DNA from 3 places in the Methylobacterium carpenticola genome. Region 3 is predicted to be linked to each of the others. Evidence: predicted binding sites of a transcription regulator. Region 3 holds the regulator's gene; each other region holds the start of a gene.
What was found. Region 3 encodes LexA, which represses DNA repair genes until DNA is damaged. Its sites were predicted from a motif close to TGTTCNNNNTGTGTTCNG; they were not measured.

Region 1: a site for LexA is predicted at 4,727-4,744, ahead of parE (DNA topoisomerase IV subunit B). Genes of this name have one in related genera too.
Region 2: a site for LexA is predicted at 4,337-4,354, ahead of ACE101_RS27815 (DUF3072 domain-containing protein). Genes of this name have one in related genera too.

Annotation. Positions count from the first base shown of each region.
Region 1 covers NZ_JBHZEO010000001.1:4,369,720-4,379,512, reverse strand. Annotated here, with positions in the region: gene ACE101_RS20480 (dihydroorotase) at 1-325, opposite strand, end outside; gene ACE101_RS20475 (aspartate carbamoyltransferase catalytic subunit) at 505-1,455, opposite strand; gene topA (type I DNA topoisomerase) at 1,645-4,353, shown strand; gene ACE101_RS20465 (hypothetical protein) at 4,361-4,549, opposite strand; gene parE (DNA topoisomerase IV subunit B) at 4,806-6,890, shown strand; gene ACE101_RS20455 (hypothetical protein) at 7,218-7,505, opposite strand; gene ACE101_RS20450 (hypothetical protein) at 7,790-7,990, shown strand; gene ACE101_RS20445 (hypothetical protein) at 8,243-9,217, shown strand; gene ACE101_RS20440 (O-antigen ligase family protein) at 9,381-9,793, opposite strand, start outside.
Region 2 covers NZ_JBHZEO010000001.1:6,006,605-6,016,397, forward strand. Annotated here, with positions in the region: gene ACE101_RS27790 (monovalent cation:proton antiporter-2 (CPA2) family protein) at 1-829, shown strand, start outside; gene ACE101_RS27795 (MATE family efflux transporter) at 819-2,273, shown strand; gene ACE101_RS27800 (YjiS-like domain-containing protein) at 2,208-2,531, opposite strand; gene ACE101_RS27805 (LysR substrate-binding domain-containing protein) at 2,655-3,527, shown strand; gene ACE101_RS27810 (Flp family type IVb pilin) at 3,537-3,881, opposite strand; gene ACE101_RS27815 (DUF3072 domain-containing protein) at 4,074-4,325, opposite strand; gene ACE101_RS27820 (branched-chain amino acid aminotransferase) at 4,467-5,354, opposite strand; gene ACE101_RS27825 (MarR family winged helix-turn-helix transcriptional regulator) at 5,554-6,108, shown strand; gene ACE101_RS27830 (response regulator) at 6,113-6,832, shown strand; gene ACE101_RS27835 (ATP-binding protein) at 6,855-8,252, shown strand; gene ACE101_RS27840 (hypothetical protein) at 8,322-8,621, shown strand; gene ACE101_RS27845 (hypothetical protein) at 8,732-9,211, opposite strand; gene denD (D-erythronate dehydrogenase) at 9,310-9,793, opposite strand, start outside.
Region 3 covers NZ_JBHZEO010000001.1:6,178,713-6,188,505, reverse strand. Annotated here, with positions in the region: gene ACE101_RS28680 (alpha-E domain-containing protein) at 1-464, opposite strand, end outside; gene ACE101_RS28675 (circularly permuted type 2 ATP-grasp protein) at 610-2,049, opposite strand; gene radC (RadC family protein) at 2,209-2,949, opposite strand; gene map (type I methionyl aminopeptidase) at 2,963-3,787, opposite strand; gene ACE101_RS28660 (DUF456 domain-containing protein) at 3,930-4,250, opposite strand; gene ACE101_RS28655 (zinc-finger domain-containing protein) at 4,426-4,683, shown strand; gene ACE101_RS28650 (FAD-dependent monooxygenase) at 4,706-5,920, shown strand; tRNA gene ACE101_RS28645 (tRNA-Leu) at 5,955-6,040, shown strand; gene ACE101_RS28640 (hypothetical protein) at 6,249-6,608, shown strand; gene lexA (transcriptional repressor LexA) at 6,804-7,526, shown strand; gene ACE101_RS28630 (HD-GYP domain-containing protein) at 8,087-9,166, shown strand; gene ccoS (cbb3-type cytochrome oxidase assembly protein CcoS) at 9,210-9,347, opposite strand; gene ACE101_RS28620 (heavy metal translocating P-type ATPase) at 9,344-9,793, opposite strand, start outside.

The DNA of each region.
Region 1 (9,793 bases), 1.8 Mb from region 3:
CCGGCTCGTCGATCATCGGGTTGGTGTTCGGCATGCAGACCAGCGTGGTGACGCCGCCCGCGGCGGCGGCGGCGCTGGCGCTGGCCAGGGTCTCGCGGTGCTCGGCCCCCGGCTCGCCCACGAAGGCGCGCAGATCGGTGAGACCGGGCGCGAGCACGTGCCCGTTGCCGTCGACGATCTCCGCGCCCTCCGGCGCGGGCGGAGCAGCACCCCAGTGGACGTCCGCGATGCGGCCGTCGCGGATGAGGACGGCGCCGCTCCCGTCCCGGCCGGTGGCGGGGTCGACGAGGCGCGCGTTGGAGATGAGACAGGGTCGCACGATCAGCCCGCGATTTCGTTCAGAACCAGGGCCCGGACGAGGCCGGACCGCGAGAGGCCGGGCCGCGCCGCCACCTCAGATATGCCGATACAGGCCGTCACGGCGTGTCACTCCCATCGAGCCAGCCCTCCCGCTCCGAACGCCGGACCGCCCGGCGATCAGGCTCGAAATCCCGCCGCGGCATGTCAAGCGTTCGGCAGGTGCGTCGCCAGCGCCTCCAGCACGGCCATGCGCACCGCCACGCCCATCTCCACCTGTTCCCGGATCAGCGACTGCGCACCGTCCGCGACGTCGGAGGCGATCTCGACGCCCCGGTTCATCGGGCCCGGATGCATCACCAGCGCGTCGGGCTTGGCGAGGCCGAGCTTCTCGCCGTCGAGGCCGAAATAGCGGAAATACTCCTTCACCGAGGGCACGAAGGAGCCGTTCATGCGCTCGCGCTGCAGGCGCAGCATCATCACGATGTCGACGTCGCGCAAACCCGCCCGCATGTCGGTGAAGACCTCGACGCCCATGCGCGTGATGCCCGGCGGCAGCAGCGTCGAGGGGCCGATGACCCGCACCCGGGCGCCCATGGCCTGGAGCAGGATGATGTTCGAGCGCGCGACGCGGGAATGCAGGACGTCGCCGCAGATCGCCACCAGCAGGCCGGCGATCCGGCCCTTGTTGCGGCGGATGGTCAGCGCGTCGAGGAGGGCCTGGGTCGGGTGCTCGTGGGCGCCGTCGCCGGCGTTCACCACCGCGCAATCGACCTTGCGGGCGAGGAGATGCACCGCGCCGGCCTGATGGTGACGCACCACGATGATGTCCGGCCGCATGGCGTTCAGCGTCGCGGCGGTGTCGATCAGGGTCTCGCCCTTCTTCACCGAGGACGAGGCGACCGACATGTTCATCACGTCGGCCCCGAGCCGCTTGCCGGCGAGCTCGAAGGACGATTGCGTCCGGGTCGAGGGCTCGAAGAACAGGTTGATCTGGGTGCGGCCGCGCAACGTCGCGCGCTTCTTCTCCACCTGCCGGCTGATCTCGACGGCCTCGTCGGCACGGTCGAGCAGGGCGGCGATGTCGAGGGGCGTCAGGCCCTCGATGCCGAGCAGGTGACGGTGCGGGAAGCCCGGGCGGATCGGCTGGGTGCTCATGCTGAGCCCCGCCTATAGGAGGAGGGCGTCCGGCCTGCAAGCAGGGCAGCCCTCGTCATCCCGGCATTTGACAAGCGCGGTTGCTTCACCCACTTCTCCGGCCCGAGGCGGCTCCCCCCGAGCGCCGCGCGTTCGCCCCCGTCGAGACTCAAGACCGCAGCGGTCTGCTTGGGAAGAGGCAAGCCGTTCATGAAAGTCGTCGTCGTCGAGTCGCCGGCCAAGGCCAAGACGATCAACAAATATCTCGGCCGCGACTACGAGGTTCTGGCCTCCTTCGGGCACGTGCGCGACCTGCCCGCCAAGGACGGCTCGGTCGATCCCGAGCAGGACTTCAAGATGCTCTGGGAGCTGGAGGATCGCGGGGCCAAGCGCGTCTCGGAGATCGCCCGCGCGGTCAAGGGCGCCGACAAGCTGATCCTCGCCACCGACCCGGACCGCGAGGGCGAGGCGATCTCCTGGCACGTTCTGGAGGCGCTGCACGCCAAGCGCGTGCTCAAGGACATCCCGGTCGAGCGCGTCACCTTCAACGCCATCACCAAGGACGCCGTCCAGACGGCGATGGCCCAGCCGCGGCAGATCGACCAGGCGCTGGTCGACGCCTATCTGGCGCGGCGCGCCCTCGACTACCTCGTCGGCTTCAACCTCTCGCCGGTCCTGTGGCGCAAGCTCCCCGGCGCCCGCTCGGCGGGCCGGGTGCAGTCGGTGGCGCTTCGCCTCGTCTGCGACCGCGAGGCGGAGATCGAGGCCTTCAAGGCACGGGAATACTGGTCGCTCGTCGCCACCCTGGCTACCGCCAAGGGCGCGGTGTTCGATGCCCGGCTCGTCGGCGCGGACGGCAAACGCATCCAGCGCCTCGATATCGGGACCGCCGAGGAGGCGGAGGCGTTCCGGCGCGACCTCGAACTCGCGACCTTCACGGTGGCGAACGTCGAGGCGAAGCCCGCCAAGCGCCACCCGCAGCCGCCCTTCACCACCTCGACCCTGCAGCAGGAGGCCTCGCGCAAGCTCGGCCTCGCCCCGGCCCAGACCATGCGCATCGCGCAAAGGCTCTACGAGGGCATCGAGATCGGCGGCGAGACGGTCGGCCTCATCACCTACATGCGGACCGACGGCGTCGACATGGCGCCGGAGGCGATCCAGGACGCGCGCCGCGTCATCGGGGCCGAGTTCGGCGAGGACTACCTGCCGGGCGCGCCGCGCAGGTACAGCGTCAAGGCGAAGAATGCCCAGGAGGCGCACGAGGCGGTGCGCCCGACCGATCTCGGCCGGCTGCCGAAGGAGGTCGCCCGCTTCCTCGAACCCGAGCAGGCCAAGCTCTACGAGCTGATCTGGATCCGCACCATCGCCAGCCAGATGGAATCGGCGGAGCTGGAGCGCACCACCGTCGACATCGCCGCCCAGGTCGGCCCGCGCCGCCTCGACCTGCGGGCGACCGGGCAGGTGGTGAAGTTCGACGGCTTCCTCACCCTCTATCAGGAGGGCAAAGACGACGAGGAGGACGAGGAATCCCGCCGCCTGCCGCCGATGGCGACGGGCGACGACCTGAAGCGCGAGCGCATCGCCGCGAGTCAGCACTTCACCGAGCCGCCGCCGCGCTACTCCGAGGCGAGCCTCGTGAAGCGGATGGAGGAACTCGGCATCGGCCGTCCCTCCACCTACGCCGCCGTGCTCCAGGTCCTGCGCGATCGGGAATACGTCCGGCTGGAGAAGAAGCGCCTGATGCCGGAGGACAAGGGGCGCCTCGTCACCGGCTTCCTCGAGAGCTTCTTCCGGCGCTACGTCGAGTATGACTTCACCGCCGAGCTGGAGGAGCAGCTCGACCGGATCTCCAATGCCGAGATCGACTGGCGGCAGGTGCTGCGCGACTTCTGGCGGGAGTTCTCGGCCGCGATCGCCGGCACCAAGGAGCTGCGCACCGCCGAGGTGCTGGAGGCGCTCAACCAGCTGCTCGGCCCGCACATCTTCCCGCCGCGGGCGGATGGGGCGAACCCGCGCACCTGCCCGAACTGCGCGAGCGGCACCCTCTCGCTCAAGCTCGGCAAGTTCGGCGCCTTCGTCGGCTGCTCGAACTACCCGGAATGCAAGTACACGCGGCAGCTCTCGGCGGCGAGCATCGACGGCGAGGGAGAGGGCACCTCCGGCGAGGGCGGCCAGCCCGGCGTGCGCGTGCTCGGCGAGGATCCGGCGACGGGCCTGCCCGTGACCCTGCGCGACGGCCGCTTCGGCCCCTTCGTGCAGCTCGGCGAGGCCTCGGCGGAGAAGGGTGCCGAGAAGCCCAAGCGCTCCTCGCTGCCGCGCGGCCTCTCGCCGGGGGACGTGACGCTCGAGATCGCCCTGAAGCTCCTGGCGCTGCCGCGCGAAGTGGCCCGCCACCCCGAGACCGGCGAGCCGATCCTCGCCAATCTCGGCCGCTTCGGACCCTACGTGCAGCACGGCAAGACCTATGCCAATCTCGGCAAGGACGACGATCTCCTGGAGATCGGCGCAAACCGCGCCATCGACCTCATCGTCGCCAAGGAGCAGGGCGGCGGACGGCCGGCGGCGGATCCGGGCCGCGCGCTCGGGAACGATCCGGAGGGCCGGACGGTCACGGTGAAGGCCGGACGCTACGGCCCCTACGTGACGGACGGCGACGTGAACGCGACCCTGCCGAAGGGCACGGACCGGGATGCCATCACCCTCGACGAGGCGCTGAAGCTGATCGCGGCGCGGCGCGAAGCCGGAGGCGGCACGAAGAAGAAGCCGACGGCGCGGGGCCGCACCCGCAAGGCGGATGCGGCTGAGGACTCGGCCGAGAAGGCCCCGGCCAAGAAGACGGCCGCCAAGAAGACGACGGCGAAGGCCGGCGGCGCCAAGACCGGTGCCGCCAAGAGCAAGAAGGCGGCCGCCGCCGAATAGCGCCCGCTCAGAGCGTCCAGGCCAGCGTCGCCGCGACGGCGACGGCCACGGCGGCCCCGGTCGCCGTGGCGGCGAAGCGGTGGACGGATTGGTGGGCCAGCATGGTGGCCTCGTCGAGGTAGCCGAAGGCCTGGCCGGCCGCGCGCTCGGCGCGCGCGAGAGCGGCGTGACGCGCGTGACGAGTGGCGACGGTCATCGGCTGGGGTCTCCTCGGTGATCACGGCGACAGCTTAGCCGTAACGCGTTGAGGCTCTCTTTGTTCCGGCTCGGGCCGGAGGGGGGTGCGGAGTGAAGCAATCTTAACGTAACCTGTTTACGAACCGGTGACTCGCCGGCGCGCCCTGCGCGCCTCTGCCCCTGTTTGGACCCTTTCTGTTTCCGGTTTGTTCCGGTATAGGGAGAGGATGAGTGCCAATGCTGCCAGAGCCGTCCCTCCGTCGCGAGGTCGCCGCGTGAGCGACGTCGCGCGGGATCTCTTCGGTCCGGGCGCCAAGCCGGCGTCCGTCGACTCCGCCGCCGGGCCCGAAAGCGCCGGTGCCAAAGGTGCCGATGCCAAACGCCCGAAGCCCGTGGCCGTGCCGCAGCCGGAGCCCGCGCCGGAGGCGGGCTACGACGCGTCGGCGATCGAGGTGCTGGAGGGGCTGGAGCCGGTGCGGCGCCGGCCCGGCATGTATATCGGCGGCACCGACGAGAAGGCGCTCCACCACCTCTTCGCCGAGGTGATCGACAACTCGATGGACGAGGCGGTGGCGGGCCACGCGAGCTTCATCGAGGTGGAGCTGGAGGAGGGCGGCTTCCTCACCGTGACCGACAACGGCCGCGGCATCCCGGTGGACCCGCACCCGAAATTCCCGGGCAAGTCCGCCCTCGAAGTGATCATGACCACGCTGCACGCGGGCGGCAAGTTCGACTCGAAGGTCTACGAAACCTCGGGCGGCCTGCACGGCGTCGGCGTGTCGGTGGTGAACGCGCTCTCCGACCTCCTGGAGGTCGAGGTCGCGCGCAACCAGACCCTCTACCGCCAGACCTTCTCGCGGGGCCTGCCGCAGGGCGGCGTGGAGCAGGTCGGCCGGGTGCAGAACCGGCGCGGCACGCGGGTGCGCTTCCACCCCGACCCGCAGATCTTCGGTGCGCAGACCTTCGATCCGCGCCGCCTGTTCAAGATGGCGCGCTCGAAGGCCTACCTGTTCGGTGGCGTCGAGATCCGCTGGCGCTGCGCGCCCGCCCTGCTGGAGGGCGTGGACAACGTGCCGGCGGAAGCGGTTCACCGCTTCCCCGCCGGCCTGAAGGACTATCTGGCCCGCGAGATCGACGGCAAGGAACTCGTCACCGACGCGCTCTTCACCGGCAAGATCACCAAGCCGGGCAGCCACGGCTCCCTCGAATGGGCGGTGGCGTGGCTCTCGCAGGAGGACGGCTTCTCCTCCTCCTACTGCAACACCGTGCCGACGCCCGAGGGCGGCACCCACGAGAGCGGGTTGCGCATCGCCCTGCTGCGGGGCCTGCGCGACCATGCCGAGCGCGTGGGGCAGGTGAAGCGGATGCAGGCGGTGACCACCGACGACGTGATGGCGACCTGCGCCGCCATGCTGTCGGTGTTCATCCGCGAGCCGGAATTCCAAGGCCAGACCAAGGACAAGCTCGCGACCCTCGAAGCCTCGCGCATCGTCGAGGCGGCGGTGCGGGACGCCTTCGACCACTGGCTCGCCGCCTCGCCGACGCAGGCGAACCGCCTCCTCGATTGGGTGATCGACCGGGCCGAGGAGCGCCTGCGCCGCCGCCAGGAGAAGGAGGTTGCCCGCAAGACCGCGACCCGCAAGCTGCGCCTGCCGGGCAAGCTCGCCGATTGCTCGAAGGCCGGCGCCGCGGGCTCCGAGATCTTCATCGTCGAGGGCGATTCGGCCGGCGGCTCGGCCAAGCAGGCGCGCGACCGCGCCACGCAGGCGGTGTTGCCGCTGCGCGGCAAGATCCTGAACGTGGCCTCGGCGAGCCGCGACAAGCTCGGCGCCAACCAGCTCCTCTCGGACCTGACCCAGGCGCTCGGCTGCGGGACCGGCACGCATTACCGCGACGACGACCTCCGCTACGAGAAGGTCATCATCATGACCGATGCGGACGTGGACGGCGCCCACATCGCCTCGCTGCTCATCACCTTCTTCTACCGGCAGATGCCGCGGCTGATCGAGCGGGGGCATCTCTACCTCGCGGTGCCGCCCCTCTACCGGCTGACCCAGGGCTCGAAGAGCGCCTATGCGCGCGACGACCGCCACAAGGACCAGCTGATCAAGAGCGTGTTCAAGAACGGCAAGGTCGAGATCGGGCGCTTCAAGGGCCTCGGCGAGATGATGCCGGGCCAGCTCAAGGAGACCACGATGGATCCCGCGAAGCGCACGCTGCTGCGCGTCGCGGTGCTGGACGAGGCGCGCGAGATCACGGGCGACACGGTGGAGCGCCTGATGGGCAACAAGCCCGAGGCCCGCTTCGCCTTCATCTCGGAACGCGCCGCCTTCGCGGACGAGGCCGGGCTCGATATCTGATCCGTACGGCGCGGCAGGCGATGGAGCGCGTATCGCGCGCCTCGGAGCCAGTTTGATACGGTTTCCGGAAGATCACTTTCGGAAACCGTATCACGAGCCCGCGCGGCGCCTGAGCGAGGCCGGTTTCCGCATCGCGAAGCGATCATCCGGAAACCGTATGACGGGTTCTGCAGCCATCCCACTCTCCCCCTCACCCTGAGCTGCTCCGAAGGAGCCTCGAAGGAGGGCGAGGGTGGGACGAAGGGTTTTCTGAGAGCAATTGCCGAGAGCCGCCAAACAGGCTCTCCCGCCGAGGAGCCGGCGATCCTTGATCGCCGGCACCGGCCACTACGGACGGTTGCGCATCCCGCCGGCCGCGACGGCCCGGATCGCCGGCTCGCCCGGGCCCAGCACGAGCTGACAATTGCTGCTGATGCGGCTGTAGTTGCGCCGCAGGCAGACCTCGATGCGGTCCGGATCGGGAACTGCGCTCGAACAATGGGTCATGGCATCCGACATGCAGGCCATCCGCTCCCGCTGGGTTCCCTGGGCGGCGGCCGGCTCTGGGATCGCGAGCATCAGCGGCAGGCTGCTCAAACCCGCCAGGACCATTCCGTAAGTCGACGACTTCTGCATCCTGATCGCTCCGGCGCATCATCCCGATAGTGCAACTCAGCGCCTCAACGCGTCGCCCGTGTTTCGGTTGCCGGGAGATTGGCAGGATTGCCAAGAGCCGGCCGTGAAGAGCCGCGCAGCCCGATGCACGCTTCATTAAGCCGTCTCGGCGATTCTGAGTCCGGGCCGAGGAGAAGTCGTCGAACGGCGATTGGCGTCGGCGCGACCGGTCATCTGACGATCGAGTCACGGCCCGGGACATACTCAGCCCCAACGGAATGTCAGCGATGGAATTCGAGACCCGCGTGCGCGTGATCGAGACCGCGATCATGATGCTGGCCAAGTACCTGAACGACCGGGACCCCAACTTCCGCGGCTTCGTCAACGGTCGCCTGGATGCGCAGATCATGACGGTGGCGTCGAACGACGACCGCGCGGATGCGGAGAAGGATGCCGCCGTCGACTTCTTCAGCGAGGTTCGCCGCATCCTCAACCCGGGAAAGTGATCGCTCCGGCCCCGGATCGGGTGATCGCCGGCCCCGCGGGTCGGACCCGCCCGTTCCGGAACGGCACGGGCACGACGGGTGCGGCGTCGCGTTCAGATCGCGCCAGGGACACCGGAACCGCGAGTGCCGCCGGGTGCCCGCGCGAGGTTAACCATCGTTACGGACCGGTTCGATCCATCCGCCGATCTGGCGTGGTCTTCGCTCCCGAGACGGCTGCTCCGCAAATGGGACGGCGCGCGCAGGAGAGCATGAATGCAGGCGCTGATCACCGTCGATGAGCGCGATCCCGTCCCGGCGGCTCCCGCCGCACCCGGCCGGCCGGACGAGCGCCGTACCGGCGCGGGCGCGCCCAGGCTGCGCTCGCGCGCCATCGAGGAGGCGGACCTCGGCGCGGTGCTGCGGCTCCTCCGCAAGGGCTTCGCCGACCGCTCGGAGGCCTACTGGCGCACCGGCCTGGAGCGGCACCGGGCCCGGCCCCTGCCCGCGGGCGTCCCGCGCTACGGCTTCCTGCTGGAGCACGAGGGACAGGCAGTCGGTGTCCTGCTCACGCTCTATCAGCAGGTCGAGGGGCCGGCCGGTCCGCATCTGCGCTGCAATCTGTCGAGCTGGTACGTGGAGCCGGCGTTCCGCTCCCTCGGCGTCATGCTCGACGGCTACGCCATGCGGGACAAGACGACGACCTACGTGAACATGTCGCCCGCTCCCCACACCCTGGCGACGCACGCGGTGCGGGGCTTCCGGCGCATCTGCCGCGGACAGTTCCTCGTCGTTCCGGCCCTGAGCCGGCCGCGGGCCGGCCAGCAGGTGCGGGCCTGCGGACCCGACGCCCTCGCGCTGCTTCCGGACGCGCAGGCGCGCCTCGCGCGCGACCATCACTCCTACGGATGCCTCAGCCTGATCTGCTCCGATCGCGACGGGGCGGGGCTCGTCGTCCTCCAGTGGCGCAAGCTCAACCTCATTCCCGGGCGGCGGGAATGGCCGCAAGTGCCGAGCCTCCAGGTCGTCTACCGCTCGCCGGACCTCGACCTCTCGGCGTGGCTGGGAGCGATCGGGCGCCACCTGCTGCGCCACCATGCGGCCCCGTGGTTCGTGGTCGATGCCGATGGTCCGATGGCGGGTGCGGTCGGGCGCTACTTCCCGGACCGGGCCCCGAAGCTCTACCGGGGGCCGAACCCGCCCGCTCTCGCGGATCTGTCCTACACCGAGGCGGTCCTGTTCGGGCCGTGATGGCTGCGGCTTAGCCGCTGGAAGCCGCCGCGGCCTGATCCGGAATCAGCGCGAAATCGGTGGCGTGCGCGCCCTGACGGCCGGAGATGGAGCTAGCCCGGCCCGGCGAGTCACGTCACCGCATCGAACAGTCCCCCGGACCGCCGCTCCGGCTCGGCCGTCCTCATCGCGGCATCGGCGCGGGAACGTCCGGAGCACTCCCCATTGCCGGCCGGGTCGCGCGGGCGGCGAGCGGCGCTGCGGCGCGCATCACCACCAGCACGATCGCGTGATGGAACGTGTAGATCAGCACGTTGTCCGTCATCATGACGATCACCGTGTAGAGGTGGACGGAGGTCGCGAAGGCACCGCCGGCGAAGATCCGGCGCAGCACCAGATGCATGACGACGAAGCCGAAGACCCCGTAATCGACGAAGATCTTGAGCCAGTCGTTGTGGGGATTGCTGGCGTTGTCGATGGCCGCCTGCACGAAGCTGTCGGCCGAGCCGGGGCCGTGCCCGAACAGCAGCGCGAGCAGCGGGGCGGCGTCGAGCTGGCGCCAGATGGCCTGCGCGAACTCGAAGCGGCCGAGCGACA
Region 2 (9,793 bases), 170 kb from region 3:
CGGCATCGTGGACGGGGCGGCCGGGCGGCTCGCCATCGCGCTCGCGGCGCTCACCATGCTGGTCGGGCCGCTCGCCGCCAAGGGCCTCGACGGGCTGCTCGCCCGCCGCCGCACGGGGGCGCTGGAGCCCGCCTACGACGTGATCGAGAGCGCGGAGGCCCGCGTCCTCGTGGTCGGATTCGGCCGCTTCGGCCAGATCCTCAACCAAGTGCTGCTGGCCCAGGGCATCAGCGTCACGGTGATCGACAAGGATGTCGAGCAGATCCGCAACGCCTCCCGCTTCGGGTTCCGGGTCTATTACGGCGACGGCACGCGCCTCGATGTGCTGCGCGCCTCGGGCGCCGGCCGGGCCGAGCTGATCTGCATCTGCATCGACGATCCCGAGGAGACCCTGAAGATCATCGACCTCGTCCATGCCGAATTCCCCTCGGCGCGCACCTACGTGCGGACCTTCGACCGGGTGCAGGCGATCGAGGCGATGAACCGGGACGTGGACTACGTGATCCGCGAGACGGTGGAATCGGCCCTCACCTTCGGGCGCGCCACCCTGGAGGCCCTCGGCGTACCGCCCGCGGAGGCGGCGGGCATCGCGGACGACGTGCGCAAGCGCGACGTCGCCCGCCTCGTCCTCCAGCAGGCGGGCGAGCCGCTCGACCGCTCCGACCCGGTGCGCGGCCTCGTGCGCATCAAGCCCGAGCCCCTGACCGCCCCGGTGCGCGAGTCCCGGGCGCTGACGGCCGAGACGCAGGACATCATCGCCAAGGAGCGCCCCGCTCCACCGGAGCCCGCCCCCGCCTCCGAGCCCGAGACGGTCTCCGATGACGCCTGAGGCGGTCCGGGAGGTGCCCCCGGCCGGGGCCGCCTTCGTCACCGGCTCGACCCTGCGCCACGTGGTCGTGATGGGGGCGACGGGGTCGGCCGGCCTGATGGCCGTCTTCGCCGTCGATCTCCTGTCGCTCCTCTACGTGTCCTGGCTCGGGGATCCGCTCCTCACCGCGGCGGTGGGCTTCGCGACCATCCTGCAGGTCTTCGCGGTCGCGATCACGGTCGGCCTGATGATCGCCGTCGGCGCCCTGGTCTCGCGGGCCCTCGGCGCCGGCGAGCGCGGGGCGGCCCGGCGCATCGCCGCCTCGGCCCTCACGCTCACGCTGGCGACGAGCCTCGTCGTCCTCGCGCTGATGCTGCCCCTGATCGATCCGCTCCTGCGGCTGATCGGGGCCGGCCCCGACACGCTGCCGGCCGCCCGGCGCTTCCTGCTGATCTCCCTGCCCTCGCTGCCGCTGATGGCGCTCGGCCTCGGCTTCTCGGGGGTGCTGCGGGCGGTGGCGGATGCGCGCCGGGCCATGGCGGTGACGATCGGGGGCGCGGTCGCGACGGCCCTCCTCGATCCGCTCCTCATCTTCGGCCTCGGCCTCGGGCTCGACGGGGCGGCGCTCAGCACGGCGGCGGCGCGCCTCGCCTTCGCGGTGGTGGGCTGGCACGGGGCGGTGCGCGTGCACCGGATGGTGGCCGCCCCCCGCCGCGCCGCCGTGCTGGCCGACGCGCCCGAGATCCTGCGCATCGCGCTCCCGGCGGTGCTGACCAACCTCGCCCCTCCGGTGGCGAGCGCTTTCCAGGCCCATATCGTGGCCGGCTTCGGCACCCAGGCCGTCGCGGCCAATGCGGTGATCGAGCGGCTGATCCCGGTGGCCTTCGGGGGGATGTTCGCCCTCTCGGGGGCGATCGGGCCGATCCTCGGCCAGAACTGGGGCGCGCGGCGCTTCGACCGGATGCGGCAGGTGCTGCGGGACGCCGTCCTGGTGACGGCCCTCTATTCCCTCGCCGTCTGGCTCGCTCTGTTCCTCGGGCGCGGGGCCGTGGCGCAGGGCTTCGCCCTCGGCCCGGAGGCGGCGCAGCTCGTCGGGTTCTTCTGCCTCGTGGGCGGCGGGGTCTGGTTCTTCAACGGGCTGTTGTTCCTCGCCAACGCCTCGTTCAACAACCTCGGCTTCCCGCTGCTCTCCACCGCCGTCAATTGGGGGCGGGCGACCCTGGGCACGATGCCCTTCGCGGCGCTCGGCGCGCATCTCGGCGGGCCGGAAGGCATGATCGTCGGGATCGGGGCCGGATCGCTGATCTTCGGATCCGGCGCCCTGATCGCCGCCTTCCGGGTGGTCGGCATCCTCGAGCGCCGGCCGATCCCGAGGACCGGTCCGGCGCCGCGATCGAACTCAGGCCGCGAGGTTGGGCCCGATCCGCTTACCCTCGCTGGCCACGATGGTCATGCGCACCGCTGAGCGGCCCACAGCCCGAGCGTGACGTCGGTCCCCCAGGTGCAGGGTCGGGTCGTCCCGCCACGACAGGTCGAGGGCGCCCATCACCTCGCTGCGCGTCAGCCCGAGGTCTTTGAGCATCCGGTCGTCGAGTTGGGCGAGGCGGTGGGCGGCGCGCCGGTGGCTGAGAATGCGGACGGCCTGCGCAATACCCTGACCGGCCACGCGACCGGCCCGGACGGCCAGCGAGAGAACACCGAGGGGAGCGAAACCGAGAGACATCTGAACCTCCAGCGACGGCCGTTCCGAGGCCCGCCGCGGCACGGTCATACGCCGGTTCGACCGATCCGTTGAGCGAATGCTTGAGATGTGTAACATCACAGATGCTGATGGAAGGGCCGGGCCGTGCATCCCCTCGACATCGACCAGCTCCGCACCCTGGTGGCGATCGCCGACAGCGGTTCCTTCACCCAGGCGGCGGATCTCGTCCACAAGACGCAATCGGCCGTCTCGATGCAGATGAAGCGGCTGGAGGAGCGCATCGGCCGCGAGATCTTCTCCCGGGCCGGGCGCGGGATGCGGCTCACCGATGATGGCGAGCGGCTGCTCGACTATGCGCGCCGGATCGTGCGGCTGCAGACCGAGTGCCTCGCCACCTTCGACGAGGGCGACCTCGCCGGCCGCGTCCGCCTCGGCCTGCCGGACGACTACGCCGACCGCTACCTGCCCGAGATCCTGGCCCGCTTCTCCCGTGCCCATCCGCGGGCGGAGGTGACGGTGGCCTGCGAGCCCACCGACATGCTGGTCGGGCGGATCGCGACGGGCGACCTCGACCTCGCCATCGTCACGGAGGCGCGCCAGCGCCTCAACATCGAGACGATCCGCACCGAGGCCCTGCTCTGGGTCGCGTCGAGCCGGCACTGCGTCCATACGCAGACGCCGCTGCCCCTCGCCCTCGGGCGCCCGCCTTGCGTCTGGCGGACGGCGGCGCTGGCCGCCCTGGAGCGGGCCGGCCGCCCGAGCCGGATCCTGTTCGTGAGCTGGAGTTCGACCGCGGTGGGGGCGGCGGTGCAGGCGGGGCTCGCCGTCTCGGTGCTGCCGGAGAGCGCCCTGCGCCCGGGCATGCGGATCCTCAGCCCGGCCGAGGGCTTCCCCGCCCTCCCCGCCTGCCGCATCGGCCTGGTGCGCCACCGCGCGCCGGAGCCGATGCCCCTCGCCGACGCTCTCGCCGCGCAGATCCGCCAATGCCTCGACAATCTCGGGCTGGCGGCCGAGTAGCCGCGCCGCTCACGGCCGGGAGAGAACGTCCACCACCTTGGCGCTGAAATTCGCGTAGAGGCTCCCCGTCGAGCCGCCGTAGACGGATAGAGAGACCGACAGTGCCAGGAAGATGAGCCCGGCGATCAGCACGTACTCGATGGCCGTCGCGCCCGACGTGTCGCAAAGGAATCGCCGGACGGACCGGGCGCGCAGCCGAGTGCCGAGCACGAAATTCTCCTCTCGCAGATCGTCGCGATCATACGCAACGACATCCTCATCATCGGTTAAGATGATGGTTGACCAAGAGGCTTCGTTGCCGGCGGCGCGCGGCGACGCGCCTCGCGGCCTGTTTTGTTTGATCGCGCGACCCATCCGGCCCCCGACCTCGTTCCGAGGTCGGGGGCCGGATCGAGCATGGGTGGAGGTGTTGCAGGGAGCCGAGAACCGTCAGACGGGCTCTCATACGGTTTCCGGTTGATCGATTCGCGATGCGGAAACCGGCCTCGCTCAGGCGCCGCGCGGGCTCGTGATACGGTTTCCGAAAGTGATCTTCCGGAAACCGTATCAGGCCTTTCCCGTCGCCTTGCGCAGGGCATCGATCCGTTGCGAGGCCTCGGCCTTGTCGAGATCCGGGTCGAAGGCGTCCTCGTCCTTCGCCTGTTCCGACAGCGTCTTGAGGTAGGAGGCTTGGGCGCCGGTCATCGGCTCGCCGCCGGTCGTCCAGTCCTTCGGATCCTTGATCCGGTTGGAGGCGTCGTCGCCCGCCTCCGGAGAGGCCGCCTTGGGGTTGTGGGTCTCGCTCGTCTTCGCCGACATGCCGGATCCTTCGTTCCCGAAATGTTCTCGTCCGGGCAACGCTGCGAGCCGCGCTCGGGTTCCGCGCGGCGTCCCGGATCGCATCTGGGACGCCGCGGGACATTCGCAGGGTCAGGCCGCCTCGATTCAGGCGGCCCCGATTCAGGCGGCCTTGGCGCGGGGCTGCACCTCGGCGCTGTAATCGTCCATCAGCGTGCGCGTCATGTCCGCCGGCTGGAACCGGTAGGGGCCGATCTCGGAGACCGGGGTCACCTCGGCGGCCGAGCCGGTGATGAAGCACTCCGTGAAGCCCTCCATCTCCTCGGGCCGGATGCGCCGCTCGACCACCTCGTAGCCGCGGCGGCGCGCGAGTTCGACCACCGTCTGGCGGGTGATGCCGTTCAGGAAGCGGTCGGCGAGCGGCGTGTGGACGACGCCGTCCTGGATGAAGAACACGTTGGCGCCGGTGCACTCGGCGATGTTGTCCTCCCAGTCGAGCATCAGGGCGTCGGCATAGCCCTTCTTCTCGGCCCGGTGCTTCGAGATCGTGCAGATCATGTACAGGCCCGCCGCCTTGGAGGCGGACGGCGCGGTGCGCGGATCGGGCCGGCGGTAATCCGCGAGGTCGAGGCGGATGCCCTTCATCTTGGTCGCCGGGTCGAAGTAGCTCGGCCATTCCCAGGCCGCGATGGCGAGGTGGATGGTGTTGTGCTGCGCCGAGACGCCCATCATCTCGGAGCCGCGCCACGCGACCGGGCGCAGATAGGCGTCCCTGAGGCCGCTCTCCTTGAGGACGAGCCGCTTGGCGGCGTCGATCTCGGCCACCGAGAACGGGACCTCGAAGTCGAGGAGCTCCGCCGAGCGGCGCAGCCGCGCCGAGTGCTCCGTGCACTTGAAGATCTCGCCGCCATAGGCGCGCTCGCCCTCGAACACGCAGGAGCCGTAATGCAGGCCGTGGGTCAGTACGTGAATCTTCGCGTCCGCCCACGGCACCATGCGGCCGTCGAACCAGATGTGGCCTTCACGCTGGTCGAAGGGGATGACGGACATGTCGATGATCCTCGGTTGCGGTTCGTTTCCGCGAATGCGGCCCGGCTCGCAATGTTCGTGCTCCAAAGGCACGAATGGCGTACGTTCGTTGCGCCGGCGGGGTTGACGGGTATCAACGGGGCTGAGATATGTCAACAAGGCTGACGTAACTGGGAACGGCCCGGAACGCCGGCCGCGGATCCCGGGGAGACGAGGGGGAATGACGGTGACGCAGGCAGCCCGGACCCGAGCGAATTCCCCCGCGCTGCCCGATGCCGCCAACGAGGACCTGCCCGAGGCCGGCCACGCCTACGACCTGATCGAACTCCTGTTCTTCGCCTACCGCGACTTCGTCTCCGACCCCGACCGCATCCTCGAGGAATACGGGTTCGGGCGCGCGCATCACCGGGTGCTGCACTTCGTGGAGCGCAACCCCGGCCTCACGATCGCCGAACTCCTCGATATCCTGCGCATCACCAAGCAGAGCCTCAACCGGGTGCTCAAGGAATTGATCGAGACGGGCTACATCGCGCAGCGCGCGGGCGAGAGCGACCGCCGCCACCGGCTCCTCACCTGCACGCCGAAGGGCCGCCGCCTCGCCGAGCAGCTCGCCCGCGTCCAGGGCGAGCGGGTGCGCCGGGCGCTGGCCGAGGCCGGCCCCGCCGCGCGCGGGCCGGCGAGCCGCTTCCTCCTCGCCATGATCGACCCCGGCGACCGGGCCGAGGTCAGCCGCCTCATCGCCGCCGCGCCCCCGCGGGCGGCCGAGGAGGCGTGAGGGGATGACGGGCCTCGCCGCGCGCGCCGATCTGCCCGATCACGCGCCCCACGTCCTCGTCGTCGACGACGACCGGCGCCTGCGCGACCTGCTCTCCCGCTTCCTCTACGAGCACGGCTACCGGGTGACCGCGGCGGCGAGCGCCGCCGAGGCGCGGGCCAAGGGCGCCAATCTCGTCTTCGACGCCCTCGTCCTCGACGTGATGATGCCGGGCGAGACCGGCTTCGACTACGCGCGCACGATCCGCCTGACCTCGCAGGTGCCGATCCTGATGCTCACCGCCCGCTCGAACCCGAACGACCGGGTGACCGGGCTGGAGATCGGGGCCGACGACTACCTGCCCAAGCCCTTCGACCCGCGCGAGCTGATCCTGCGGCTCAACAACATCCTGCGCCGCAACGCCCGCAGCGACGCCGCCTCCGCCCCCACCCCCCTCGACGCGGTCCGCTTCGGGCCCTTCCTGTTCCGGGTCGAGCGCGGGGAACTCACCCGCGAGGAGGAGCCGATCCGCCTGAGCGAGCGCGAGCGGGAGATCCTCACCATCCTGGCGCTCGCCAAGGGCAACAACGTCGCCCGCGAGGCGTTGGCCGGGGGCGAGGCCGGCAACGAGCGCACCATCGACGTGCAGATGAACCGCCTGCGGCGCAAGCTCGAGGACGATCCGGCCAATCCCCGCTACCTGCAGACGGTGCGCGGCATCGGCTACCGGCTCGTCCTGGACTAGGCCCGTGACTCTCCCGGGCGGGATCGCGCGGGTCGCGGGGGAGCCCGCCCCGCCCGGGCGCCGGTCCCTGCGCCAGAGGCTCGGGCCGCGGGCCCTGTGGCGCCGCATCGGCCGGGCGGCGAGCGAGCGGCTGCCGAAGGGGCTCTACGCCCGCTCCCTCATCATCATCATCGCCCCGGTCGTCCTGCTCCAGTCGGTGATCGCCTACACCTTCATGGAGCGGCACTGGCAGCTCGTGACGAAGCGCCTCTCGGCGGCGGTGACCGCCGACATCGCGGCGCTGATCGACATCTACGAGAGCTACCCGCAGGATCGGGATTCCGAGACGCTCCAGCGCATCGCCGCCGAGCGGCTCACCCTCGACGTCGACATCCTGGAGGGGGCCAAGATCCCGGCGCCGGGGCCGCGGCCCTTCTTCTCCCTCCTCGACGAGGCGCTCTCGGACGAGATCCGGCGCCAGATCAAGCGGCCGTTCTGGATCGACACGGTGGGCCGCTCCAGCCTGATCGAGATCCGGATCGAGATCCCTGGCGGCGTCATGCGGGTGATCGCCCGGCGCAGCCAGGCCTACGCCTCGAACTCGCACATCTTCCTGCTCTGGATGGGCGGCACCTCGCTGGTGCTGCTCGGCGTCGCCATCCTGTTCCTGCGCAACCAGATCCGGCCGATCCTGCGCCTTGCCGACGTGGCCGAGAGCTTCGGCAAGGGGCGCGAGGTGGAGTTCCGGCCCCGGGGCGCCCGCGAGGTGCGCAAGGCCGGCCACGCCTTCATCGAGATGAAGCGGCGCATCGAGCGGGCGATGGACCAGCGCACCACCATGCTCAACGGCGTAAGCCACGACCTGCGCACCATCCTGACCCGCTTCCGCCTCTCGCTCGCCCTGCTCGAACAGGGCCCGGAGATCGACGACCTGACCCGCGACGTGGACGAGATGAGCCGCATGCTGGAGGCCTATCTCGCCTTCGCCCGCGGCGATTCCGGCGAGCAGGCGGTGCCGGTGGACCTGCGGGCGCTGCTGGAGGATCTGCGCACCGACGTGGAGCGCCTCGGCGGCCACGTGAGCGAGGTGACGGTGGCGGGGCCGGCCACCGTGACGGTGCGCCCCGACGCGTTCCGGCGCTGCCTGTTCAACCTCGCGGCGAATGCGGCGCGCTACGGCGAGACGATCGCGCTCACCGCCCGCCAGGAGAGCCGCTGGCTCGCGGTCTCGGTGGACGACGACGGGCCGGGCATCTCGCCCGAACAGCGCGAGGAGGTGTTCAAGCCCTTCGTGCGCCTCGACGACGCGCGTCAGGACGCGGGCGGCTCGGGGCTCGGGCTCGCCATCGCCCTCGACATCGCGCGGGCGCATGGCGGCGACGTCTCGCTGCACGACAGCCCCCTCGGGGGCCTGCGCGCGACGGTGCGGATCCCGGCCTGAGCGGCGGCTGTTGCCGTGCGGAATCCCTCTCGGCTAGGATTTCGCATCGACAGCCTTCGCGGAGAGATGATGCGACGCCCTGCCCTGACGCTCGCCCTCGTTCTGGCCGCCGCTGTGCCGGCCGCCCAGGCCTCCCCTCGGTCCAAGCGCCTCGCCGCCTGCGAGCAGGCCGCCAGCCACGCCGAGCGGCTGCAGATGGGGTGCTGGCGCCTGCGCCACCGGCCGGAGCCGCGCCGGATCGGCCCGGTGGAGACGCCCGGAGCGGCGGCCCGCGCCACCCACGAGGTTCGCGCGTCCAAGGAGGCGCAGCGGCAACGGGACTGGTTGCGGGGGCGCGCCGCCAGCATGGCCACGGACGCGGTGCCTTAGCGCACGTCCCGTCGAACTGGACACCGGTTCGGCGTCAGGACGTGCGACAAGCAAAGATCGAGGGCAGCTCCCGCTTGGCGATCGGGAGCTGCTCTCGCCGGGAGCGCCGCCTACTCGCCGGCCGCCTCGGCCGTCGCCCGCCTCGACGAGGTGGCCGTCTCGATCGGCAGGGCTGCGCTGGCCGCGGCCCGGAGCAGGTTCGGCAGATCCGCGCCCTCGGCCCCGAAGCGCGACCACGCCGCCCGGCAGCGCCGCTCGTCGGCATCGTCCCGGAAGTAGCGCTCCTGCTCGCCCAGGAGCCGCGCGTAGACGGCGGCGCGGACCGAATGGTCGTCCTCGACGTAGAGGCGGTAGATCCGGTGCCAGGACGCCTCGTCGAGGTCCCACTGGCACTGGCCGGCGGCCTTCATCAGGGCGAGCCGGCGCAGGCTCTTCCACTCGGGATAGGACAGCACGAGGAGCCCGTACTGCGCCTTGAGCGCCCGCCCGCCGGCCGTGTAGCCGGCCTGCGTGCTCACCGCCCAGGCGCCGTAGCCGAGGCCGGCCATCAGGACCGCGCCGGCCGCGAGCAGGAATCTCCGGAAGCTCATGGATCTCCGAGGCCGAGGACGAATCGGGCCGATGCTCCCGCACCGTGCCGGCGATTCTATGGAGGACTCGCGCGGTGCGCGAGTCCCCACCGCGTCGCTCAGGCGGCGATCCGGCCGCCGAGCTCGTCCTCGACATGGACCCGGATGATGCTGTCGAAATCGGGCTCCGCGGTGAAGCCGAGTTCCAGCGCCCGGCGGGTGTCGAAGCCCCGCGGCCAGCCCGCCACGATGCGCTCGATCGTCGGGTCGGGCTCGCGGCGGATGCGGGCCACCACCGCGTCGCCGGCGATGCGGCGCAGGGCCTCGATCTGCTCGGCCACGGTCACGGCGACGCCCGGCATGGTGAGGTTGCGCCGGTCGCCGAGCCGCGCGCCCTCGATGGTCGCGGCGTGGAGCAGGAAGCCCACCGCCGCCCGCGGCGAGGCGTGCCAGTGGCGCACCTGATCCGAGACCGGCAGCACCGCCTCCTGGCCGGAGAGCGGCTCGCGGATGATGCCCGAGAAGAAGCCCGAGGCCGCCTTGTTGGGCTTGCCCGGCCGCACGCAGATGGTGGGGAGCCGGATGCCGACGCCGTCGAAGATC
Region 3 (9,793 bases):
AGCATGGTGCGGTAGGCCGAGCCGTCGAAGGCCAGCGAGACGCCCTTCACCCAGTCGAGGAAGCGGGCGAATTCCTCGCGGCTGAGGTCCCGGCCCTCGTAGGAGCGCAGGGTCAGCCATGCCTCGTTGATCGATTCCCACATCTCGACGGTGAGCGCCGTGCGGACGCTGCGGGCATTCTCGCGGGCGATCTGGAGGCAGGAGCGGATCGAGGAGGGGTTGTGCGGGCTGAAGGCCAGGAAATCCCGCACCGTGTGCTCGTTCACGCTGTCGTAGAGCGGCCGGAAGATCTCGGCGCTGCCCGCGGAGGCCAGGGCCGATTCCCACTCGTTCGACTCGCCCCCGCCGTAGCTCGCCGGGAGCGCCGTGAGCCGCAGGGCCGCATCGAGGATGCGGGCGATGAAATCCGCCCGCTCGGTGTAGCGGGAGAGCCAGTAGAGGTTGTCAGCGGTGCGGGACAGCATGGAGGACGCGCTTCGCGAGAGGGAGAGCGGAGCGCTCGGCCCCGGCCGCTTCGCGCGAAGCGGCCGGGGCCGAGCGCCTTGGGTCGCGCCGCGGCGCGCGCGGCGAGCCGGGGCCCCGCGGAGAGGGCGGGGGCCCGCGGCGCGGTCAGGCGTCGAGCACCCAGGTGTCCTTGGTCCCGCCGCCCTGGCTCGAATTCACCACGAGCGAGCCCTCCTTGAGCGCGACGCGGGTGAGGCCGCCCGGCACGATCCGGATCTCCTCCGCGCCGGCGAGCACGAAGGGCCGCAGATCCACGTGCCGGGGCGCGACGCCCGAGGCCACGAAGGTGGGGCAGGTGGAGAGGGCGAGCGTCGGCTGGGCGATGAAGCCGTCCGGCGCGTGGCGCAGCTTGCGGCCGAACTCCTCGATCTCCCGCTTCGTGGCGTGCGGCCCCACCAGCATGCCGTAGCCGCCCGAGCCGTTGACCTCCTTGACGACGAGGTCGCCGAGATTGGCCAGCACGTAGGCGAGCGCGTCCTTCTCGCGGCAGCGCCAGGTCGGCACGTTGTGCAGGATCGGCTCCTCGCCCGTGAAGAAGCGGACGATCTCCGGCATGTAGCTGTAGACCGCCTTGTCGTCGGCGATGCCGGTGCCGACCGCGTTGGCGAGCGTGACGCTGCCGCTCTGGTAGGCGCTCATCAGGCCGGGCACCCCGAGCACCGAATCCGGCCGGAACACCAGCGGATCGAGGAAGTCGTCGTCGATGCGCCGGTAGATCACGTCGACGCGCCGCGGCCCTTCCGTGGTCCGCATGTAGACCACGTCGTCCTTGGTGAAGAGGTCGGAGGCCTCGACCAGCTCGACGCCGAGCTTGTCGGCCAGGAACGAGTGCTCGTAGAAGGCGGAGTTGAAGCGGCCGGGGGTGAGCAGCACCACCGTCGGGTCGCGCGCGGCGCTCATCGGCGCGAGGCTGCGCAGGGTCGCGAGCAGCGCGTCCGGATAGGCCTCCACCGGCGAGACCCGGTGCTTGGAGAAGAGTTCGGGGAAGAGGCGCAGCATCACCTCCCGGTTCTCCAGCATGTAGGAGACGCCGGACGGGGTGCGGGCATTGTCCTCCAGCACGAAGAACTGGTCCTCGCCGGTGCGGACGATGTCGATCCCGGCGATATGGACGTACTTGCCGTGCGGCACCTCGAAGTCCCGCATCTCCAGCCGGTAATGCGGGTTGCGCAGGACGAGGTCCTGCGGGATCACCCCGGCCTTGAGGCATTCCTGCGGGCCGTAGATGTCGGCCAGGAAGGCGTTGAGCGCGGTGACGCGCTGCTTGAGACCCCGCTCGAGGAACCCCCATTCGGGCTTGGTGAGCACCCGCGGGATGATGTCGAAGGGAATGAGACGCTCGGTCGATTCGTTGTCGCCATAGACCGCGAACGTGATGCCGATCCGCCGGAAGAACAGCTCGGCCTGGCTGCGGCGGGTGTTGAAGTGTTCGGGCGGCGTCGAATCGAGCCAAGTCTTCAAAGCCGCGTAGGCACTGCGGACGGAAGCTTGGTCGTGTCCGCTCTCCCGAAGTCCGTTCATCTCATCGAACGCGCTGAGCGGCATGGGCGTCCCCCTGTATGGCCCGGAAGCTAGACGCAAGACGGGGGCCAAGGCAAAGGAAATGCGCGCATCTTGCCACGGAACCGGCTGATCTGCCGGGGGAATGATCCCCTTATCCGGAGACGCGCCGAGTTCTGCTCAATCCGCAGGCATGAGCCGGCTTCAGATCAGCTTCAGGCCCTTGAGGCTCGCGTGGCCCTCGCGCCCGACGATGATGTGGTCATGCACCACGATGCCGAGCGGCTGGGCCGCGCCGACGATGTCGCGGGTCATGCGGATGTCGGCCTGGGAGGGCGTCGGGTCGCCGGACGGGTGGTTGTGGACCAGGATCAGCGCCGTCGCCGAGAGTTCGAGGGCGCGGCGCACCACCTCGCGGGGATAGACCGGCGTGTGGTCCACGGTGCCGCGGCCCTGCACCTCGTCGGCGATCAGCCGGTTGCGCTTGTCGAGGAAGAGGATGCGGAACTCCTCCCGGGGCGCGAAGGCCATGGCGGCCCGGCAATAGTCGATCACCGCGCTCCACGAGGCGAGCAGGGGCCGCTCGGCCACCGCGCCGCGGGCGAGCCGCCGGCCCGCCGCCTCCAGGATCTTCAGATCGGCGACGACGGAGGGCCCGATCCCGTCCGTCTCCATCAGCAGCTCCGCCGGCGCGGTGATCACCTCCGCGAAGCTGCCGAAGCGCTGGATCAGCGCCTTGGCGATGGGCTTGACGTCGCGCCGGGGGATCGAGCGGAACAGAACGAGTTCCAGGAACTCGTAATCGGGCAGCGTGTCGCCCTGCGCGAAGCGCGCCCGCAGCCGTTCGCGGTGCCCGTGGTAATGCGGCACCTCGCGCGCGGCATCGACCGGCGCCTCGGCGAAGGCGCCGGCCTGATCCGGCGGGCGCGCCCGGCCGCGGCTCATCGGCCTTGCCCGCTCAGGCGGGCAGGCGCGGCATGTCGAGGCCCTTGGGCGAGAGCGTGAAGATCTCGACACCCGTCTCCGTCACCGCCACGGTGTGCTCGAACTGGGCCGAGAGCGAGCGGTCGCGGGTCACCGCGGTCCAGCCGTCCGAGAGCACCTTCACGTGCGGGCGGCCGAGATTGATCATCGGCTCGACCGTGAAGAACTGCCCCGGACGCAGCACGACGTTGTAGCTCGGCTCCACGTAGTGGAGGATGGTCGGCGCGTCGTGGTAGACGCGGCCGAGCCCGTGGCCGCAGAAATCGCGGACCACCGAGCAGCGTTCCGCCTCCGCGAAGGTCTGGATCGCCGCGCCGATGTCGTTCGTGGTCGCCCCCGGCTTGATGGCGGCGATGCCGCGCATCATCGCTTCGTGGGTGATCTCGCACAGGCGCGAGGCCTTGCGGGCGACCTCGCCCACATAGGCCATGCGGCTCGAATCCCCGTGCCAGCCATCCACGATCAGGCAGATGTCGAGGTTGACGATGTCGCCCTCGCGCAGCGGCTTGTCGTTCGGGATGCCGTGGCAGACGACGTGGTTGATCGAGGTGCAGATCGACTTCGGGTAGCCGCGGTAGAACAGGGAGGCCGGATAGGCCCCGTGATCCATCGCGAAGGTGTAGGCGAGCTTGTCCAGCGCCTCGGTGGTGACGCCCGGCTCCACGGCCTCCATCAGGAGGTCGAGCGCCTCGGCGGTGAGGCGCCCGGCCTTGCGCATCGCCTCGAAGGCCTCCGGACCGTGAACCGGCGGTTCCTGACGGCGTCCGTCCTGGGCCGTCCTCTGCTCGTCACGACTCATGGAACCGGTTCCGGCTTGACTGGCGCGTGGGGTTGCGGATGTGACAGCGGGTTTAGGCGCTTCCGGCCCGGAAGCCAAGCGCGCTTCCGAGCGAGCCGGCGTTCCGGGGGAGCTGGACTGCGCCCATAGCGCCGCTTTTCCGTCAGCGCGGATTGACCCAGGCGGGGCTCGTCGCGGGGCTCGTCCGCTGCGCGACCCGGGCCGCGGGCGCGGGCCGTGCGGCCGTGATGCGGACCGCCCGGCGGCGGGCGTGGCGGCGGCGCGGCTTCGTGGACTCGCCCCAGGCGGCACCGACCAGGCCGCCCACCACCGCCCCGACCGGCCCGGCCACCACCGCTCCGGCGACGACCCCGGCCCCGGCGCCGAGGGCGGTGTTGCTCTGTGCGGACGCCGCCTGCGGCAGGACGAGCGCGGCGGCGAGCGCCATGCCGGCCAAGGCGGTGCCCGTGATCCCGATCCTCATCGAAAACCCCTGATCCCGTTCGTTCATCTGCGGTGTCTCGCGGGCCTCGTGGCGGCCGATTTCGGCCAAAGCGGGACGATGCGCGCCGGCAGGGCGACGACCGGCCCCCTAGGCGCCCCGTCCGCGAGGGGGTAGAGGGGGCGCGAGAGAGCCAAGCTCCAGCAGGATCCCCGCGATGGCAGACAAGGCGGTACCCCACTTCCACAACCAGGACGGCGTGCGCGTCATCCATGTGGGCTCCAAGGAGTTCATGTGCATCGGGGCGCTGCCGCCCTTCGACCATCCGCACGTGTTCCTCGACATGGGCGCGGAGAGCGAGATCATCTGCCAGTACTGCTCCACGCTGTACCGCTACCGCTCCGACCTGAAGCCCGGCACCGCCGACCCGGCCGCCTCCGTGTGGGACGACCGCGCCCGTCTAGCTGCCGAATAAGGTCTTGCCGCCGAACAAGGCCTTGCCGCCGAACAGGCCCGTCCCCGACCGGCCGGGCCTGCGGGTCGCGATCGCCGGGGCGGGCATCGGCGGCCTCACCGCGGCGCTCGCCCTCGCCGCGCGCGGCCACACGGTGACGCTCGCCGAGCGGCGCACGGCCTTCAGCGAGGTCGGCGCCGGCCTGCAGCTCTCGCCCAATGCGAGCCGGATCCTCACCGATCTCGGCCTCGGGCCGTCCCTGCGCCGGGTGGCGACTGAGCCGTCCGGCGTACGCATCCGCGCGCTCGCGAGCGGCCGGCAGATCGGCGAGGTGGCGCTCGGTGCGGCCATGCGCGAGCGCTTCGGCGCACCCTACCTCGTGATCCATCGCGCCGACCTGCAGACGATCCTCCTCGACGCGGTGCGCAGCCGGCCGGGCATCCGGCTCCTGGTCGGGCGCAGCGCCGCCGGCTTCGCCGAGACCCGGGAGGGCGCGAGCCTGACGGTGACGAGCGAGAGCGGACGCATCGAGACGCTCTCCGCCGACCTCGTCGTGGCGGCGGACGGGATCCGCTCGGCCCTGCGGGCGCATCTCGACCGCCGCCGGCTGATGCCGGTCGGGGAGGCGGCGTGGCGTGCCACCCTGCCGCGCGATCGCGCCCCGGCCGCCCTCCAGGGGGATGAGACCGGCCTCTGGCTCGGGCGCGGCCGGCACGTGGTGCATTACCCGGTCGCTGGCGGCGAGCGCATCAACCTCGTGGCCGTGCTGCCCCAGGCGGAGGAGGAGCCGGACTGGAGCGCTCCCGGCGATCCGGCGCGCCTGCGCGCCGCCTTCGCGGACGCGGCGGCCCCGCTCGCCGAACTCCTGCGCGTGCCGGATACGTGGCTGGTCTGGACCCTGGCGGACCGCCGGGTCGCCGCCCCGATGGCGCGCGGGCGCCTCGCTCTCCTGGGCGACGCCGCCCATCCGGTGATGCCGTATCTCGCGCAGGGGGCGGCGCTCGCGATCGAGGACGCGGCGGTGCTGGCGGCCTGCCTGTCGGATGGGGCCGTACCGGCCGCGCTCGCCGCCTACACGGCCGCGCGCGCGCCGCGCGCCCGGGCGATCCAATCGCAGGCGCGCCGCAACGGGCGGATCTACCACGCGGGCGGCGTGATGGCGGCGGGACGGGATCTCGTGATGGGCCGGCTCGGCCCCGCCCGGATGACCGAGCGCTACGCGTGGCTCTACGGCTGGCAGCCGGTTTCCGACGCTTGATCTTCCGCCCGTCGTCGGGGTAACCCGGGGCGGCGCGGACGTGGCGGAATCGGTAGACGCACGAGACTTAAAATCTTGCGACCTCTGGTCGTGCGGGTTCGAGTCCCGCCGTCCGCACCAGCCGTTCCGGGGGTGGCTGACCCGCGAGGGCCGGCAGCGGCACGAGCAAAACCGCCGGTTACACAAAGAGATGGCCAACGACACGGCTTGCGTAGCTCCGAGCCGGGTGCCGTGCTAGGCTCGGTGACGGGAGAGATCCGAGACCAGCCGGGGTGGCGTGATGGATGTCGGCGCACTTCTCGCAGATGTCCGCCGCTGGATCGTCGCCATGGAGATGCGGTCGGCGGCCCAGGCCGCCCGGGTGACCGCCCTGAATCGCGCCGGCGCGGATGCGACGGAGGCCGAACGCCAGCTCTGGCTGTCGATCGACGCGTTGACGGTGCTGCGCGTCGAGCTGTGGGCGCTCCAGGGCGCTCAGGGCGCCGCCGCACCTGCACGGGCCACCGACGAGGATCGCGAGTTGCTCAGCCAGGCGGTCGCGGACGCGGAGGCGCGCCGCGCCATGCGCGACCTGGCGCTGGGCTTCGACGCCGAGGAGGATCTGCGCCTGCTGCGGAACCTCGACGAGGAACTCGTCGCCCTCGTCCGCGCCCGGATCCGGCTTCAGGACCTTCAAGCCGAGTCCTGACCGGCCCGCAAGGGGCGCATATCCGGCTCGCTGCCGTTCGACCGGAGGTCACGGCAGCGAGGCTTGGCAGGCTCCGGATCGAAGAACTCCCACCGCTCCGGCCCGGTACACCCGCTTGCGGAACACTTGAGGAACGCCTAACATGTTCGCGATTTGTTTCGTATCGCGCACCGGCGCAGGCGATGAGAATATCCCATGCTCACCCGTAAGCAGTTGGACCTGCTCCGCTTCATCCAGCAGCGGATGCGCGAGACCGGCGTCCCGCCGTCCTTCGACGAGATGAAGGACGCCCTCGACCTCAAGTCCAAATCCGGCATCCACCGGCTGATCACCGCCCTGGAGGAGCGCGGCTTCCTGCGGCGCCTGCCGAACCGGGCCCGCGCCATCGAGGTGATCCGCATCCCGGATGCGGTGGCGGCCCAGTCGGCCGAGGTGGTGCGCTTCACGCCGAGCGTGGTGGAGGGCGGCCGGGCCGGCGCGCCTGCGGCCAAGCCCGCTCCGATCACAGCCTCGTTCGTGCCCGACGATGGCGGGCGCTCGGTGAGCATCCCGGTGATGGGGCGGATCGCCGCCGGTACGCCGATCTCGGCGATCCAGAGCCAGAGCCGCGTGGTGGCGATGTCGCCGGACTTCCTGGCCGGCGGCGAGCATTACGCGCTCGAGGTGCGCGGCGATTCGATGGTTGAGGCCGGGATCCTCGACGGGGATCTCGTGGTCATCCGCCGTCAGGACACCGCGAATACCGGCGACATCGTGGTGGCCCTGATCGACGACGAGGAGGCCACCCTCAAGCGCCTGCGCCGCCGCGGCTCCTCCATCGCCCTTGAGGCGGCGAACCCGGCCTACGAGACCCGGGTGCTCGGTCCGGACCGCGTCCGCATCCAGGGCCGCCTCGTCAGCCTCATCCGCAAGTACTGAGCGCGCCCCGGGCCTGCGGCCGCCCTCCAGATCGCGACCTCCGGCGATCCGGGCGCTCGAAGTGCAGGGTCGCGTGAGCGGACCTCCTCGAGCAGCCCGGACAAGGGCCGAAGCCGGCTCCGCGGGCATCCCGGCCGGCGAGATCCCGACGCACCCGGACCTGCTCGCCCGCGTTCAAAGCCGTCGATCCGGTCATGGATGAATGCATTGACGTTGAGAGATTCCGCTCGCGGTGAGCAATCCCGTGATCAAGGATACTCAACGGCATCGGCACATCGGGAAACACCGCCGCAAGCGAGCGGTATGGGAGCCGCCACGCGTTGAACCTGGCCGGCGATGAGGCCACGCCATGGCTCGGCAGACATTGCTCGGGCCGATGATGCGATGGTGGCGCAGACGGTCTTACGAGGACTGCGCGGCGACGGCGCTGTTTCAACAGTTTCAGGCAGTCGACCGCATTTCCCAAACGGAATGTTTAACCCGTCTGATGAAGACTCCGATCGCGAGCGGTGAGAGGCTTGGTGCTGCGCCCGCGTCGGAAGGACCAGCCGGGATACGCCATGCGGGACGAGTTCATCCTGCTGATCACCGACAGAGCGAGCGAGATCAGCGATCTCGCGGCCGCCTTCGCGCGTCTTCTGCCCTGCATCGCGCTGCTCCCGGGCGAGGGCCTGCCGCTGGGTCGGTGCCGGGCGGTCGTCCTCGACCTCGCCCCCGGCAACCCGTCAGCCATGGCGGGAATCCTGTCGGCCGTGACCGGCATGCGCGCCCGCGGCACGCCGTGCCTCTGCCTCGCCCGGGATCTCCGGCCGCATTCCATCGCGCAGGCCCAGGCCCTCGGGGCGAGCCAGGTGCTCCCTGCCTCCACCCCGATCGCCGACCTCGTGACGGCCCTGCTCACGCTCCTGCGGATCGACGCGATGGCTCGCGCGGCCGAGCCGCTCCGGGCGGTCCGTGACCAGGCGGTGGAAGCCAAGGCCCGCGTCACGCGCATCTTTCGGGCCGCCACGGAGGGCGAAGCGCTGAGCCAGGACGACGTCGAGACCGGGACGCGGATCATCCTCGACGCCATGGCCGATAGCGGGATCCGGGTGTGGCTCGATACGATCTGGGCTCACGAGATCGGGGTCTACCAGCACTCCCTCGGCGTCGCCGGGTATGCCTGCGCCTTCGCCGTCCAGCTCGGCTTCCGGCGCCGCGATCAGGAGCGGCTGGTGCGGGCCGCGCTTCTCCACGACATCGGCAAGGCCCGCATCCCCCGGGCCATCCTCAACAAGCCGGCGGCGCTCTCCGGCGAGGAGATGGCCGTGATGAGGGCGCATCCGGCAATCGGCGCGGAGCTGCTGGCCGATCAGGGCGGCTTCGATCCCGAGATCCTCGACGTGGTGCGGCATCATCACGAGATGCTCGACGGCTCCGGCTACCCGGATGGGCTGCGCGGGGCGCAGATCAGCGACATCGTCCGACTCGCGACGATCTGCGACATCTACTCGGCGCTTACCGAGCGGCGGCCCTACCGGGCGCCGATGGCGGCCGCCGAAGCCTGGGCGGTGATGGAGCGGATGGGCCCGAAGCTCGACAGGCCGCTCCTCGCGGCCTTCCGCCCGATCGCCGCGAGCCTCGCGGCGGACGACCTCTGAGCGGCATCGTCGGCAGCCGGGAAGCGCCCGGCGAGGAAGGGCCTCAATCGTCGGCGAGCATCCGGTGCTCGGCGCCGTCGATGTCCTCGTACTGGCCGTTCCGCAGGGCCCAGAGGAAGGCGCAGAGCCCCATCCCGCCGAGGAGGAGGGCGAGCGGGATCATCAGGACGAGGACGTTCATCGGCGTGCGGCCTCCGGCAGGGCCGGCGCGCGGCGGGCCCGCAGGGCATTGAGCGTGACCACGACGGAGGAGCCCGACATGGCGAGCGCGGCGATCAGCGGCGTCAGCAGACCGGCCGCCGCGAGCGGGATCGCCGCCGCGTTGTAGGCCGCCGAGAACCACAGGTTCTGCAGCATCAGCCGCCGGGCCGTGCGGCCGATGCGCAGGGCGGCAAGGACGGGGCTGAGACCGCGGCCGAGGAACAGCGCGTCGGCCGCCGCCTGGCTCACATGCGCCGCCGTGACCGGCGAGACCGAGGCGTGGGCGGCGGCGAGCGCGGGCGCATCGTTGATCCCGTCGCCCACCATCAGCACGCGACGCCCATCGCGCGCCAGCGCCGCGATGCGGGCGATCTTGTCCTGGGGCGTGAGGCCGCCCTGCCACTCGGCGACGTCGAGGGCCCCCGC